DNA from 2 places in the Streptomyces sp. NPDC014801 genome. Region 1 is predicted to be linked to the other one. Evidence: riboswitches for the same ligand, from Rfam matches in the RefSeq annotation. Region 1 holds a riboswitch; the other holds the start of a gene.

What was found. A riboswitch is a leader RNA that binds a small molecule or an ion and turns the genes downstream of it on or off. The one in region 1 is predicted to bind cyclic di-AMP.
Region 2: it holds a riboswitch for cyclic di-AMP, as region 1 does, so the genes downstream of both, ACF1AL_RS28215 (transglycosylase family protein) here and ACF1AL_RS33595 (M23 family metallopeptidase) in region 1, are expected to answer to the same signal.

What each region holds. Positions count from the first base shown of each region.
Region 1 covers NZ_JBIBXG010000015.1:222,175-226,978, reverse strand. The annotation lists gene ACF1AL_RS33600 (aldo/keto reductase) at 1-736, opposite strand, end outside; gene ACF1AL_RS33595 (M23 family metallopeptidase) at 964-1,998, opposite strand; cyclic di-AMP (ydaO/yuaA leader) riboswitch at 2,010-2,166, opposite strand; gene ACF1AL_RS33590 (PP2C family protein-serine/threonine phosphatase) at 2,408-3,625, opposite strand; tRNA gene ACF1AL_RS33585 (tRNA-Met) at 3,891-3,964, opposite strand; gene ribA (GTP cyclohydrolase II) at 4,046-4,690, opposite strand.
Region 2 covers NZ_JBIBXG010000012.1:89,768-94,571, forward strand. The annotation lists gene eno (phosphopyruvate hydratase) at 1-661, opposite strand, end outside; gene ACF1AL_RS28215 (transglycosylase family protein) at 944-1,639, opposite strand; cyclic di-AMP (ydaO/yuaA leader) riboswitch at 1,644-1,812, opposite strand; gene ACF1AL_RS28220 (transglycosylase family protein) at 1,991-3,037, opposite strand; gene ACF1AL_RS28225 (DUF899 family protein) at 3,273-3,956, shown strand; gene ACF1AL_RS28230 (cytochrome P450) at 3,950-4,804, opposite strand, start outside.

The DNA of each region.
Region 1 (4,804 bases):
GGCCGCGCTCCGAGTCCAGGTACCGCGCGGCGCCGCCGGCGCGCGGGCTGTCCACGGTCGTGCCCGGCCGGTACTTGCCGGTGAGGAAGCCGGAGGCCAGCGCGTAGTAGGGGACGGCGGCGAGGCCGGCGCGGTCGGCGACGTCCTGCAGCTCGCCCTCGTAGGTGTCGCGGGAGACGAGGTTGTAGTGCGGCTGGAGCGCCACGTACCGGGCGAGGCCCTCGCGGTCGGAGAACTCCAGGGAGGCGCGCAGGCGCTCGGCGGAGATGTTGGAGGCGGCGATGTGGCGGACCTTGCCGGCCTGCACCAGCTCGTCCAGCGCGCCGATGATCTCCTCGACCGGGACCTCGGGCTGGTCGTAGTGGGTGTAGTAGAGGTCGATGCGGTCGGTGCCGAGGCGGCGCAGGGAGGCGTCGGCGGCGGCCTTGATGTTCGCGGCGCTCAGGCCCCGGTACTCGGGGTGCTGGCTGACCTTGGTGGCGATGACGACGTCGTCGCGGTTGCCGCGGGCCTTGACCCACTTGCCGATGATCGTCTCGGACTCCCCGCCCTGGTTGCCGTCGACCCAGGCGGAGTAGGCATCGGCGGTGTCGACGAAGTTGCCGCCGGCGGCGGTGTAGGCGTCGAGGACGGCGAACGAGGTCGCCTCGTCCGCGGTCCAGCCGAAGACGTTGCCGCCGAGGGCGAGCGGGAAGACCTCGAGGTCGGACGAACCGAGCTTGCGAAGAGCAGTCATGCCCCGTTTCAACGCACCGGCGTGAACGACCCATTCCGCACGCGAACCAACAGCATGTAAAACACGAACGCCCGGCGACGCCCGACCGGCAGCCCTGACGTCGGGGGGGTGTCGTCAGGACCGCCGGGGACCGGGAACCGGGCGAGGGCCAGGCGGGCGGAACCGGGCGAGGCGTCAGGGCGTGAGGGACCGGGCGAGGCGTCAGGCGGGAGGAACCGGGCGAGGGGTCAGGGCGTGAGGCCCTTGTCCCGCAGCCACGCCATCGGGTCGATGCCGGAGGCCTGCCCGTCGGGGTGGACCTCCAGGTGCAGGTGCGGGCCGGTCACGTTGCCGGTGGCGCCGACCCGGCCGATGACGTCGCCGGTGGCGACCTTCTGCCCGGCGCTGACGCTGATCGACGACTGGTGGCAGAACCACAGCTCGGTGCCGTCGTCGAGGGTGAGGATCGTGCGGTAGCCGTAGGAGCCGGCCCAGCCCGCCTCGGTGATCGTGCCACTGTGGACGGCCTTGATCAGCGTGCCGGTGGGGGCGGCGAAGTCGAGGCCCGTGTGGTAGCCGGAGGACCACATGGAGCCGGCCTGGCCGAAGGTGGAGGTGATCGTGTACGAGGAGGTCGGCAGCGTGTACTGCTTGGCCAGCTCGGCGAGGCGCTCGGCCTCGGCCTTCTTCTTGGCCTCCTCCTCCGCCTTCTCCTTCGCGGCGGCGGCCTTGGCGGCGGCCTCCTTCTCGGCCTTCGCGGCGGCCTCTGCGGCCTGCCGGGCGACGGCGGCCTCGGCGGCGGCCTGCGCCTTGACGTCGACCTGGACCTGCTGCGACTCGGCCTGCGCCATGATGCGGTTGCGCAGCGCCTCGCCGGCGTCGGTGGTGCCCTGCGCGCCGGCGTCGGAGCCGGCGGCGATGTCGCTGAGCGGGGTGGCCGAGCCCTGCGGCCGGTCGTCCTCGTGGTCGGAGATCAGCGAGCCGACGGAGGGCAGGTCGGGCATGGAGATGGACACCGGCGGCTTGCCGGTGTTCGCGCTGGCCATGCCGCCCGCGCCGACGGCGGCGATGACGCCGACGCCGAGGACGGTGGAGCTGCGGGCGAGTCCGCCGCGCTGCTTGGCGACGCGGTGCCGGCCGCGGACGGGACGGACGGAGTCCTCGGTGGGATTCCACTCCTCCCACGGGCCCTCGTCGGTGCGGTGGCCGCCGTAGACCAGGGTCTCGGGGCCGTGCTGGCTGGGCACGAACGGGGCTGTCGGGGCAGGCCGGTTGGACGCCACGCGGGCGTACTCCTTTCCTTCCGTCTCGCCTACCGGGTTAGCTGACGGGTTCGGAGCAGGAAGGTCTCCTACGCGCGTATACCGCTCGTCGTCGGACGGCGGCTTCCGCGTGATTCACCCCAAGGTGGTGGTTCCCCGGTTCCCTACGGGATTCGGCGCGTGAGCACGGAGCCGTCTCTTGTGACGGCTGGGACGACCGCGCTGCGTTATCGAACGTTAATAGACCCGGTGGTCGGATTCCAAGCCGTTCGGCTTGATCATTAACTTTTCCGGCCGGCACTTACACGCCACGACCGGTGCAAACCGGGCGACTTGACCGCCCCTCAGTCGTCAGGTTCAAAACCTGGTTTCGGTGATGGTGCGTCAATTGTTATCGGAGGGGGTTCGCCCGCTCACCCAGGGTGACCCGTCAGGGGCGGCGTACGGCGAGCAGCGCCATGTCGTCCGTCATGCCGCCGCCGGAGTGCCGGCGCACATCGTCGGCGACGGCCTGCAGCAGGGCACCGGGCTCGTCGACGACCCGGCCCGCCAGGCGCGCCTCGACGTCGTAGAACCGGCCGTGGCGGTCACGGCTCTCGGAGAGGCCGTCGGTGTACAGCAGCAGGGTGGCGCCGCCCGGGAAGCCGGTCTCGTCGGCCCGGTCGGAGCCGGGGCCGAGCTCGCCCATGCCGAGCGGCAGCGCGGGTTCGGCGGGCGGCAGCGTGCGCAGGGTGCCGTCCGCGTGCAGCAGGACCGGCGGAGGGTGGCCGCGGTTGAGGATGCGGACGACGCCGTCGCCGTGCGGGAGTTCGGCGAGGACGGCGGTGGTGAACCCCTCGAAGGCGTCCAGTCCCGCGCGCCGGGCGCCCTCGCGGGACAGCGCCCGCTCCAGCCGCAGGGCGACGTCCTCCAGAGTGGCCTCCTGCTCGGCGGCCTCCCGGAACGCCCCGATGACCACGGCGACGGCGGCCACCGCGCCCATGCCCTTGCCGCGCACGTCCCCGACGATCAGCCGGACGCCGTGCGGGCTGTCCTGCACGGCGTACAGGTCGCCGCCGATGAAGGCGTCGGCGCGGGCGGCCTCGTAGCAGGCGGCGATCTGGAAACCGCCGATCCGCTCGGCGGGTTCGGGTAGGACGGCCCGCTGGGCGGCCTCGGCGACCTCGCGGGCGGAGGCGAGCTGCTCGCTGCTGCGGCGCGCGAGCGCGTTGATGAGCACGGCCAGGGCGGCGACGGTGGCGACGGTGGCCAGTTCGGTGACGGCGTCGGTGTGCCACACGATGCCGAGCGTGAGGTGCAGCGCGAACACGACGAGCACGGCCGCGAGCCCGGTGACCACGGTGCCGCGCCGGCTGTAGAGCGGGGCGGCGACCAGGGGCGCGGCGGTGAAGAAGGGGGCCGCGGTGAACTCCGACGGGGTGCAGTAGTCGTACACGCCGCCGACGACGATCAGGAGCACCGGCAGCACCTGCGCGAAGGCCCGCACGAACGACACCCGCCGTCCCGCGTCGGGCCGCGGTTCCGGACCGTTTGCCGGCCCGGGCTCCGGCAGGGGGTCCAGGACGACGGGAGTGTCACCGGCGGGTGTGCAGGGCCCACCTCCGGTCCGGGAGTACGGCCCGTCCTCCGTCGCGTCTGCAGGCCGCACCGCTCGTCTCCCACCGTCCTTGTCCGCCGTCGTTCCGCCTGTCAGGTTTCCCGGTGCGGGCGCGCACGGCGAGCGGTGAGGGCCGACCGGATGACACCGGCGACGGTGGCCGCAGCCGGGGAGGAAGGTAAGGACGGCGCACGGAGCCGGAGGAAGGGAAAGACGGCGCCCGGAGCCGTGGAAGACCAAAAAAGGCGGCGGCCGGGGGTGGACGAGAAAAAACCGAGGGCCGGAAACCTTTCGGCTTCCGGCCCTCGGCCTTCAGTAGCGGGGACAGGATTTGAACCTGCGACCTCTGGGTTATGAGCCCAGCGAGCTACCGAGCTGCTCCACCCCGCGTCGTTGTGATTCCAGTGTACGGCATCCGCGAGGCGGCTCGCGACGAGGTTCCCCGGCGGGCCCGCCCGACCCCTCTCGCGGTCAGACCACGCAGCGCTCCGTGAGGTCCGCGAGCGGCAGCGTGTGCTGGGTCTGCAGCACCTTCGCGCGCAGGTAGCGGACGTTGTGCGGGGTGGGGAAGACACCGGTCGGGACCCGGTCGCGGACGTCGAGCCCGAGGGCGCGCAGCTGGCCGGCCTTGTCGGGATTGTTGGACAGCAGGTCCAGCGTGCCGATCCCGAGGGCGGTGAGCATCTGCGCGGCGGCGGTGTAGTCGCGGGCGTCCTCGGGCAGGCCGAGGGCGGCGTTGGCGGCGTAGGTGTCCAGGCCCTGGTCCTGGAGGGCGTAGGCGTCGAGCTTGTTGTAGAGCCCGATGCCGCGCCCTTCCTGGCGCAGGTAGAGCAGGATGCCGCCGCGGTCGGCGATGCGCTCGACGGCCTCGCGCAGCTGGGGGCCGCAGTCGCAGCGGGCGGAGCCGAAGACGTCCCCGGTCAGGCACTCGGAGTGCAGGCGGACGAGCGGCACGCCACCGGGGTCCCCGAGGACGACGGCGAGGTGCTCCCGCCCGTCGGCGAGGCCGTGGAAGGTGACGAGCTCGGCGTCGGCGCGGTAGCCGTCGGGGAAGGTCAGCGGGACCCGGACGCGGGCGCGCGGGGTGGCGGCGGGGACAACGGTGGTGTCGGCCATGCGGGAACTCCGGGTTCCGTTCCGTACGACTGCTTCAGATTTGAAGCAGAAGGTTCGTCCGGAACCCTACTGCTGCTTGAAACTTGAAGCAACAGGCGCGCGGTCACCCTGTGA
Region 2 (4,804 bases), on a different contig from region 1:
GGTCGAGGGCCTCGCGGTTGGAGCCGAGGTTCGGGGCGAAGCCGCCCTCGTCGCCGAGGCCGGTGGACAGGCCCTTGGACTTCAGGACCTTCTTCAGGGTGTGGTAGACCTCGGCACCCCAGCGCAGGGCCTCGGAGAAGGACTCCGCGCCGATCGGGGCGATCATGAACTCCTGGATGTCCACGTTGGAGTCGGCGTGCGAGCCGCCGTTCAGGATGTTCATCATCGGCACCGGCAGCAGGTGCGCGTTCGGGCCGCCCAGGTAGCGGAACAGCGGCAGGTCGCTGGCCTCGGAGGCGGCGTGCGCGACGGCGAGCGAGACGCCGAGGATGGCGTTGGCGCCGAGGGAGCCCTTGTTGTCGGTGGCGTCCAGGTCGAACATGGCCTGGTCGATCAGGCGCTGCTCGGTGGCGTCGTAGCCGACCAGCTCCGGGCCGATCTGCTCGATGACCGCGAGGACGGCCTTCTCGACACCCTTGCCCTGGTACCGGTTGGAGTCGCCGTCGCGGAGCTCGATGGCCTCGAAGGCGCCCGTCGAGGCGCCGGACGGGACGGCGGCACGGCCGGTGCTGCCGTCGTCGAGGCCGACCTCGACCTCGACCGTGGGGTTGCCTCGGGAGTCCAGGATTTCCCGGGCTACGACGACGTCGATGGACGGCACGAGCATCTCCTTCGTGGATGTGACGCTGAAAGTGCGGGGCTGGTGAGCCTTGCGACTAGAGCCTAACCGCCCCGGGGCCATCGGCCAGCCGACCGCCCGGCCCGTGGACAGACAGACCGTACCTATTGTTCACCGTCGGAACAAAGGGGGGTGGGCTTTCTTCTGAACTCCACAAGACAAAGCCCCGCCCCGGTGCGTACGGGGGAAGACGCACCGGGGCGGGGAGCCCGTGGGGACGGGGAGCGGCCCTTGGACTGCGGGCTGCGGGCTGCGGGCTGCGGCTTACTTCAGGTGCAGCTGCTGGCCGGGGAAGATGAGGTTGGCGTCCTCGACGATGTCCTTGTTCAGGTCGAACAGCTTCTTCCAGCCACCCTGCACGTGGTGCTTCGTGGCGATGGAGCTGAGGGTGTCGCCGGTGACGACCTTGTACTCGCCGTCGCCCTTCTTGACCTTCTTGCCGGTCGGGGTGGTGACGGTCTTGGTGGACTTCTGGGTCTTGGCGGCCGGGCGCTCGGCGGAGCGGGAGGCGCTCTGCTGCTCCGTGGAGCGGGTGGTCGTGCTGCTCTGGCCGCTGCTCTGCGAGGTGCTGCCGCCACCGCTGTACGGGGTGCTCGACAGGCCCTTGCCGCAGACCGGCCAGGCGCCCTTGCCCTGCGAGGCGAGGACCTTCTCGGCGACGGCTATCTGCTGCGCCTTGGAGGCCTGGTTGGCCTGCGGGGCGTAGGCGGTGCCGCCGTACGCGGCCCAGGTGGAGGCGGAGAACTGCAGGCCGCCGTAGTAGCCGTTGCCGGTGTTGATGGACCAGTTGCCGCCGGACTCGCACTGGGCGACCGCGTCCCACTCGGAGGCGGTGGCGGCGGAGGCGTTGCCGGCCGCCATCAGCGGGGCGGCGACGGCGGCGCCGGTGACACCGGCGAGCGCGATGACGCGGGTGGTCTTGGACGGACGACGGTGCTTGCCCTTGCCGGAAAACAGCATGGATGGATCCCCTCACCGACGCCTGCGAGGTGAGCTGTCGGGTTCGGGCCGGTTGAGTTGCCCGGCCACCCCTCCCCTGGGAGGCGTGGCTTCACCCCTAGCCGCTCCGGCTCAACTGCCGGGCGCGGCGCTTACCTTGGGTCCCCCGCTCCTGCCTGCGGCGCGTGACGCGACGACTGTTCCCGTGCGGCCGCTGGCAGGATTCGGCGTTGCGGCCGGCCGGGGCTCGCGGTGGCGAGCGGTCACGACCGTAGACACGCGTTCGGCCGAATTTCAAAGACGATCACGGCTTCTGAGACTCATCCCACACTTTCACCAAACCGGACATTCGCCTCTAAAACCGGGCGTCAACTACCGCTGCATTTCGCCCGTTTCGCCCCCGAAGGTCAGTGTCTGACCGGGGACGATGTGGCTCGGGTCGGCGCCGATGGCCTCCCGGTTCTGCGCGTACAGCGCGCGCCACCCACCCTCGACGTCAAGGGAGTCGGCGATGGAGGTGAGGCTGTCGCCGTCGCGCACGGTGTAGCGCGAGGCGTGCTTGCCGGCCGTGGGCGCCGCGCTCGCCTCGGCCGCGTCCTCCTGGGCGCTGACGCCGCGATGACGACCGCCACCGCCGAGCGCACCGGTGTCGACGAGCCCCGAAGAGCCGACGATCTGGCGCAGGTTGTCCGGATCGTCGTCGTTTGCGGCACCCGTGGAGGCGCTGCCGGACGGCTGGGCCGCTCCGGTGCCGGAGCCGGCGGGCGTACCCGCCTCGGCCGTGCCGCCCGCGGTGGGGGCGGAGGACGACGGGGTGTCAGACGGCGTTCCGGAGGCGCCCGTGGAGGGCTGGGTGGACGGCGTGCCGGACGACGTTCCGGAGGAGTCGGACAAGCCGGGCGAGTCCACCGAACCGGAGGTACCGGAGGATCCGGAGGAACCGGTGGAACCGGTCGAGGAGGAGGAGCCGGTCGAACCGGACGAGGCCGAGCCGCCGCCCGTCGTGTCGCCGGGCACGCCCGTGTCGACGTCCGCCGAGGAGGAGTCCTCCCCGAGGCCCGAACTGATGCCGCACAGCGTCCAGTGGCCGGCGCCCTCGGCCGCGAGGACCTTCTCGGCCACGGCTATCTGCTGCGAGCGGCTGGCGAGGTCCGGCCGGGCGGCGTACTCCAGGCCGCCGTGGCTCTCCCAGTCGTCCTGCGACAGGTGCAGACCGCCGAAGAGGCCGATGCCGGGGTTGTCGCTCCAGCGCCCGCCGCTCTCGCACTCGGCCACCTTGTCCCAGGTGGCGCCGTCGGCCGCGTGGGCGCTGGCCGCGCCGAGCAGCGGGATGGCGATGGCGGAGCCGGTCACTCCGGCCGCGACGAGGAGTGCCGGAGCCTGACGGGGGCGACGGTGACGACCGTTCCCGGAGAGCATGCGGGGACCTTTCGCGAGACAGCAGTGACCGGCGCGACGCCCGAGGTACCGGCGTCGCGCTGACGAGTGAACGTATCGGCAGACGATCGTCAGTCACAAGTTCATGCCGCGCAGATCACGTGAAGATCACAGAGTTGAAGGCGTGTCACGTTTGTGGTGACGGACCGTCACAAGCACCATGGGCTCTGCACGACCGGTGGGGGTGACCTGGGGGCTTTCCGGCCAGGAGGACACGTTGTACCGGCACACCCGACTGCCCGGCGCGTCCGCCGGCTACCTCGCCGCCCGTGAGGAACTCCGGCTCGCCGAGATCGAGCTGATGCGCCACCGCGAGAGGGTCGCGGCGCAGCGCCGGGCCCTGCCCGCGGGGCCCGCGGTGGAGGACTACGTCTTCCTGGAGGGACCCGCCGACCTCGCCGCCGGCGACGAACCCGTCCGCGAGGTCCGGCTGAGCGAGCTGTTCACCGCGCCGGACCGGGCGCTCGTCGTCTACCACTTCATGTACGGCAAGCGGCAGACCAGCCCCTGCCCCATGTGCACGCTGTGGATCGACGGCTTCGACGGCGTCGCCCGCCACCTCGCACAGAACGCCGACTTCGTCGTCGTCGCGGCCGCCGGCCCGGCCGCCCTGCGCCGGCACGCCCGCGACCGGGGCTGGTCCCGGCTGCGGCTGCTCAGCTGCGGGGACAGCACCTTCCAGTACGACCTCGGCGCCGAGGACGAGGACGGGGCGCAGGACTCCACCGTGTCCGTCTTCACCCGGGACGGCGACGGCACGGTCCGTCACTTCTACTCCGCGCACCCGCGGATGGGCGAGGACATCCAGCAGCGCGGCATCGACCTGCTCAACCCGGTCTGGCACCTGCTCGACCTCACCCCCCGCGGGCGCGGCGACTGGTACGCGGGCCTCGACTACTGAGCGCGCGCCGGGGTGAACTCCACCGGCAGCGTGCGCAGGCCCCGCATGATGAGCCCGCCGCGCCAGCGCAGGTCCGCCGGGTCGGCCGCGAGCCGCAGGTCGGGCAGCCGGGTGAGCAGCGTGGCGAGCGCGGCCTGGCCCTCCAGGCGGGCCAGCGGGGCGCCCAGGCAGTAGTGGATGCCGTGCCCGTAGCCGAGGTGCTGGTTGTCGCGGCGGGCCAGGTCCAGCACGTCCGGGTCGGGGAAGCGGGCGGGGTCGCGGTCGGCGGCGGCCAGCACCACCAGGACGGGGTCGCCGGGCGCGATGTCCTGGCCCCCGATGCGCAGCGGTTCGGTGGCGAAGCGCCAGGTCGCCAGCTCCACCGGGCCGTCGAAGCGCAGCAGTTCCTCCACCCCGCTCTCCAGCAGCGCGCGCTCGCCGCGGGCCAGGGACTCCTGCAGCAGCTGCCGCTGCCCGGGGTGGGTGAGCAGGGCGTAGGTGCCGTTGCCGATGAGGTTGACGGTGGTCTCGAAGCCGGCGAAGAGAAGGATGAACGCCATCGCGGCGGCCTCGTTCTCGGTGAGGTGCTCGCCGTGGTCGGAGGCGCGGATCAGACCGGAGATGAGGTCCTCGCCGGGCGCCGGCTCGGCGGGCAGCGCCTCGCGCTTCTTGTGGATCAGCTCGGCGAGGTAGCCGCGCATCTTCTTCACCGACCGGGCGACCCCGCCCCGCGGCCCTCCGCCGTGCCGGATCATCATCCCGGCCCAGTCCCGGAAGTCGTCCTGGTCCTCACGGGGGACGCCGAGCAGGTCGCAGATGGCGTAGATGGGCAGCGGGAAGGCGAACTCGTGGATGAGGTCGGCCGTGCC